DNA from 2 places in the Bacillus sp. z50 genome. Region 2 is predicted to be linked to the other one. Evidence: a T-box and tRNA genes for the amino acid it is inferred to sense, from the RefSeq annotation. Region 2 holds a T-box; the other holds one or more tRNA genes.
The links. The T-box of region 2 lies ahead of AC4G3N_RS05740 (valine--tRNA ligase). A T-box ahead of a tRNA ligase gene usually reads a tRNA of that ligase, here a tRNA-Val.
Positions count from the first base shown of each region.

Region 1: it has a tRNA-Val gene. The T-box ahead of AC4G3N_RS05740 (valine--tRNA ligase) is inferred to sense a tRNA for this amino acid. The anticodon was not compared.

Region 1 is NZ_JBZFQL010000002.1:698,620-701,798, reverse strand. Features, by position in the region: gene AC4G3N_RS09225 (stage III sporulation protein AH) at 311-778, shown strand; gene AC4G3N_RS09220 (hypothetical protein) at 809-1,471, shown strand; gene AC4G3N_RS09215 (hypothetical protein) at 1,677-1,880, shown strand; tRNA gene AC4G3N_RS09210 (tRNA-Val) at 1,971-2,043, opposite strand; partial or broken gene AC4G3N_RS09205 (lasso peptide biosynthesis PqqD family chaperone) at 2,843-3,080, shown strand; gene AC4G3N_RS09200 (lasso peptide biosynthesis B2 protein) at 3,112-3,179, shown strand, end outside.
Region 2 is NZ_JBZFQL010000001.1:1,196,380-1,199,558, forward strand. Features, by position in the region: gene AC4G3N_RS05740 (valine--tRNA ligase) at 1-1,761, opposite strand, end outside; T-box leader at 1,829-2,063, opposite strand; gene AC4G3N_RS05745 (YszA family small membrane protein) at 2,285-2,476, shown strand; gene ysxE (spore coat protein YsxE) at 2,566-3,179, opposite strand, start outside.

The DNA of each region.
Region 1 (3,179 bases), on a different contig from region 2:
TTGGATAGGATAGCAGCTATATTGTAAATTTGTTTTATAAGTATGTATCAAAAAAGAAAGGTTATATATTTACTTTACCTTCTGCTTAATCGTTTTGTATAGAGACAAAATATTACTAATAAACTGATTCTTTGAGAGAATCACCAGTGTATAACAACTAGTTAAGTATCATAGAGAAGTAGTGAAATTTAATGTAAATATGTGTTTAAATAAATGGAAGAAGGGGTTAGGTATATTCTTCTTTTCAAAAAATAGTGAGGGGTAATATCTATGTTCAAAATTACAAAGAATCCGTCTGGAAATACATACCGTGAGCTTATTGAATTGGCATTTAGTTCTTAGAAAGGATATGGGAGACTTAACTAAGTTTGCCCCCATTCTACGAAAGTTTGATCCATCATTTAAGCTTATGAAAGAGCAATCTGAATGGGCAAGTAACATTTTAGGAGATAATCAAACTGCAAAAGTATATTATTTTTCCACAGATGAATATGCAAAAAAAACAGTCTTGGAACTATCCAATTCTTTATTTGGTTGGGTTTTCCCTGACTTACCTGAAGATTTATCATTTTTTAAAGAAGGTGAGGACTGGCTGGCAACTAATTCTCATGAATCAGAGTGCTATATAATGACATCAGATAAAAATGAAATAGCCAAAATTAATGCAATTAAAGGTTTAACTTATGAATGGGAAAGAGGAAAAGTAAGGGCTGTTAAGAAAGCTAGTAAAAACAAGCGTATGTCTAAGCATTCCAGACCATGGGAAAATGTAAATTAAATTATTTTTTGTATAAAGAGGTGGATGTACTTGTTTTTAAATGATATTCAGTTATTAGATGAGAGTGATAAAACAAATATATATACAGATGCAATATGTATAACTGAAATGTTTTTATGGTATCTAGGTAAGAAATTTAAAACAGAAGATTGTAAAGCCATTTTCTTTCACTGTGGTGATTATGAAAATGTCCGGGTCATTAAAGAAGAACAAGAAGGCTACGATGTTCTGGTCCCTAAAAATAGTTATGATGTTCAATTACCTTTAGACTTATCAAAGTATAATAAAGCAACTGACTTTGGTAAAAAGAAGATATTAACGTTAGCTTTGCAGAGGGGGATGACTTATTTAGCTGAATCTAAGGATTGGGATATAAAGAAGGTTGATCAATCAATAGAAAGAATGTTTGAAAAAAAATTAACACATACTTTTCAAGCGTGGAAAGGAATGCTGTCACCTGATAAAAGGAAATTAGCTTATCCATTAGTTCACTTAGATTTAAATGAATTTAAAGTATCACTTATTGTAGAAGATAGAAGAAAGCAAATAATAGCGACTAAAGAGATTGCCGTAACCAAGCCTGATTTGGATGAATTAGGTTATTATATGAAAAAATTAGAATGGCTAAGTGATTCCGAAGTAATTCTTTATACCAGAGCTCATAAAAAGACATATAATAGTATACTTTTATAAAAATAGGTTTGTATTTAACATACCATCAATAATAGCACTGACCAAGGTTTGTACTACTATTTTTATAGCAGAAGTGAACGACTATGGGAAATATTGGAGTATTATTGAAAGAGACTTCATTGTCTCTACAGTCGGGACATATATAGAACTGCGTAATCTGTTGAGAAAATATCGACGGTTAATCAAGCTAGCGGGGGTTCCTTATATGCCTTTTCACAATCTCAGGAAACTCATGCAACTAACGCTATCAATGCGGATGGAAGAGAATCCTATAGTGGTTAGTGAGCGGCTTGGACATGCTAGAGTCGGGATTACGCTCGCTATCTATTCCCATACAAATGAGGAAATGCAGAAACGGATAGAAATAATGGAGACAGGTGAACCCCTTGGAAACAGTGGGCTCGGGTAGGGTTGTATGTTGCTTCAGATCTTTTATACTGAAAATAGAAAAAAGGCCCAAACCCTTGATACACATGGGCTTAAGCCTTCTCTAAAAATATGATCCCGACTGGGTTCGAACCAGCGACCCCCACCCTGTCAAGGTGGTGCTCTCCCAGCTGAGCTACGGAATCAGAATACTATGTAATTAACAATATTTAATATAAAGGGTAAGTCAGTTAAAGTCAAGATGAATTTTTGTTGTAGGATCTTTCTTCTATATAAATACACAAAGCGATCCTTTAAATTAGAGAAGGAACATAGCCTTTTTAGTCCTCATGAATCTGTCTGACATTCTTCAGAGTAAAGTCTGTAATAATCATCACCAAGATCTGTCTAATAATTGGCGATTTTGAAAGCAAATTTATCATTCAGTGGATCTTTTTGCGCATACTAAAAATTATAAAATCTTCAATAAATTTGTTTGACATAATTTACTAAAAATGATATTTTTAGTATACATTAGTTCTTTATAGAGAACTAGTGACTATTGATCTATGAATTATATCTATAAGTTTGAGAGAACTGATTGTAGTTTAGGATTATATCTATAAAAGATAGATAAACTCAATACAATAATAGGATGAAAAGGGCCTGCTTTGCTCCGTGTGTTCTAAATAAAGAACAATACATCGGGGGTGAAGGAGAAAAAAGTATGTCAAAAACGAATCTTGAGTTGAGGTTCTTCATGTGAAAATGACTTTTGATGGTGGGCAAGTTAACGGTGTGTCACAGAGGAAGTTGATTGTGTAGAGAAGGAAAAAGCCCTTATACAAATTTATCGTATAGGGCTTTTTTTAAAATTGGAGTGATGAAGTTGATTCAGGTATTGAAGCAGATGGTGTACCAGGCGTTTGGATTTGCAATCACAAGTGAAGTTGCCAGAGTTAATTTAGCTTGAAGGATAGAAATCTTAATATATCAACTTTTATTATGTCCAAAAGGAATGTAGTCAGTGATATGGATGGGGAGAAAGTGATGTTAAGCGTCCATAATGTTAAATATTATAATCTCGGTGAAGTCGGAGGCTTAACCTGGGAACTAATGAATGAACCTAAGTATCAATGAGCTTGTGGATCGATTAACAGAAGAGTATGACGGAAGCCCTGAAGAATGTGAAAGTCAGGTTCGTTCATTTCCTGGATATGTTGAAAAAAGAAGAATTAATTGACTAAACCATTACTTCCTAAGGAGTTATGTTTATGAACCTCATTCAGAAAGCTCGAACCTTGCTGTCCATAGATAGTAAAACCTTCATGATGTATGCAGA
Region 2 (3,179 bases):
GCAGAAACGGGATGCATTCCAAATTTTATTGGCAAAGTTCCAAACAGATTCTACTTTTTCATAGCTGAAACGTAAATCCTGACCTGGTGAGCTTCCAGTTGTTAAGAAATATCTTAATGAATCCGCACCATATTTCTCAATAACCTCCATTGGATCTACACCATTACCAAGAGATTTACTCATTTTCTTGCCATGCTCATCACGTACAAGTCCATGAATCAATACATCTTTGAATGGACGCTCTCCAGTGAATTCAAGTCCCTGGAAAATCATTCTTGATACCCAGAAGAAAATAATATCGTATCCAGTCACAAGAGCTGCTGTTGGATAATAACGTTTAAAGTCTTCTGAATCTGTATCAGGCCAGCCCATTGTGGAAAACGGCCATAACGCAGAACTGAACCATGTATCCAATACATCTGTATCCTGCGTCCAGTTTTCGATATCTGCAGGATCTTCCATTCCTACATGTACCTCGCCTGTTTCCTTATGGTACCAAGCCGGAATGCGGTGACCCCACCAAAGCTGTCTGGAGATACACCAGTCATGGATATTATCCATCCAATTCAAATATGTTTTCTCAAAGCGTTCCGGTACGAATTCTACTTTACCTTCAGTGGATTGCATTTCAATTGCACGCTCTGCCAATGGTCCCATTTTAACAAACCATTGTGTAGATAAATAAGGCTCTACAACAGATCCGCTTCTTTCAGAGTGTCCAACCTGATGGATATGCTCTTCAATTTTGAACAACACTCCCTGATCCTGAAGATCTTTCACAATTTGCTTACGGCAATCGAAACGGTCCATACCTTCATATTTGCCAGCCTTCGCGTTCATCGTTCCGTCTTCATTCATAACTAGAATGCGTTCAAGATTATGACGATTACCTACCTCGAAGTCATTAGGATCATGTGCTGGTGTAATTTTTACAACGCCGGAACCAAAATCCATCTCTACATAATCATCGCCAACAATCGGAATTTCTCTTCCTACGATTGGCAGGATAACCGTTTTTCCAATCAGGTGCTTATAACGGTCATCTTCCGGGTGAACTGCAACTGCTGTATCGCCAAGCATTGTTTCCGGACGAGTTGTCGCAACTTCAATATGCCCGCTGCCATCTGCAAGTGGGTAGCGCATATGATAAAAAGCACCCTTAACCTCTTTATGAATTACTTCAATATCAGAGATCGCTGTTTTTGTACTTGGATCCCAGTTAATAATATATTCACCGCGGTAAATAAGGCCTTTTTCATAAAGTTTTACAAACACTTCACGAACAGCTTTTGAAAGTCCCTCATCTAGAGTAAAGCGTTCACGAGTATAATCAAGGCCCAATCCAATTTTTGCCCATTGCTCACGGATATGAGATGCGTATTCCTCTTTCCATTTCCATGTTTCTTCAACAAATTTCTCACGTCCCAAATCATAACGTGAAACACCTTGATTGCGCAGTTTTTCTTCTACCTTCGCTTGAGTTGCGATTCCCGCATGGTCCATACCTGGCAGCCATAATACGTCATAACCCTGCATTCTCTTCATTCTTGTCAAAATATCCTGAAGCGCAGTATCCCATGCATGACCTAAATGCAGTTTACCCGTTACGTTTGGAGGAGGAATTACAATCGTATAAGGTTCTTTTTGTTTATCCTGTCCCGCTTCAAAGAATTTACCCTTTAACCACCAATCATAGCGTCCTTTTTCGATTGATTGAGGATCGTATTTGGTTGGCATACCAATATCCGTTTGTTGCTCCATTTTTCATTCTCCTTTACTTTCATAATTGGTGAAAAACGCAATAAAAAAACCGCTTCATCCTCTATATAAAAAGGACGAAACGGTATGTCTCGCGGTACCACCTTTGTTCCAATACAAATAACTGTTGTATCGGCACTTCATTTCGTTAACGGCTCTTCACCGGTTATCCGCTACTATTGACGTTCACGGAAACAGCTCCCGGGCGACCTTCTGCGATTACGGTTACTGAAGGAATCTTACAGCCGATGGATTCCTCTCTCTTACAGTCTTAATCACATACTCTTCCCATTCAAAGCTTTTCATTGTTATTTTGGTTTCTCATAATCGGAAATCATTTTTTAATACTGTTATCATACATAAGTATGCATCTACTCGTCAATCATTGTTTCCCATTTTTCTATATTTTATTCAAGCCTATGTCCAAGGTGTCATCGTCAATTCTCATTCTTAGACGCTTTAAATAATGCTGTACAGACACCCATTCAGGGGTAATTTTATATTCTATCATAAAGGGGGAATTTACATGCGAAAAAAGGTAACTCAATACAATATGCCTCCGTGGATTCGAAATACAAGAAATGTCTTACAGCAATTCTCCATTCCCTTTGCCGTTTTTCAAGGAATCCGGACATTCTTTTTTCCGACCACTTTTGATTTATTTCTGCTATTATTACTGATTGGTCTTGCTTTAGCCTTCCACTTTGATATTCTGTAATCTTTTATAACTATTCATTTAGACCAGGTAGGTTTGCCTGGTTTTTGTTTGATACAGCCTATCATTTTATTATGTTGATGCCATATCTTTTATTTCTCTTCCTTCGCCTTTTTGCTTTCTTCTATTTGTTCCATCCTCATAATAATATATTCAATGTTTTTTAATAACCAATACTGCCTTTGGAATCTTCGGCAAAATTGTATTTCATCCTGTTTACCTTTTTTTCTGGAGTATTGTTCTACTACCTTGATACAATTAGCCGGATAGGCTAAATAGGATAAGAATAAACGCAGCTCACCCTCCTTGTAGGGAAAATACTTCAGATAAAGATAGATCCACTCAACTATTTCTTCACCCTGGATTGGATAAGTTTTTAACTGCTTAACGACAAAAGGCAATAAGTCGAAATAGGCAGGTGCGGTTTTACTCTGTTCAAAATTGATAAAATGGCCATAACCATTTTCACTATATAAGAAATGATGAATTGAGATATTTCCATGGGTCACCACACTGCGTACTTTTTCTTCTTCCTTTGTTAGGTCAAACCACTCCTTCAGTTTATTTAAGGAATACGTCAGAGCCTGAGACAAGTCATAAAAGCACATACTAAACAACTGCTCAAACGGAGACATATACCACTTCTTTTCGATGGTTGTTACCATTTCACGAATAAATTCCTTTTGCTCCTCCCACTCCTTGACTG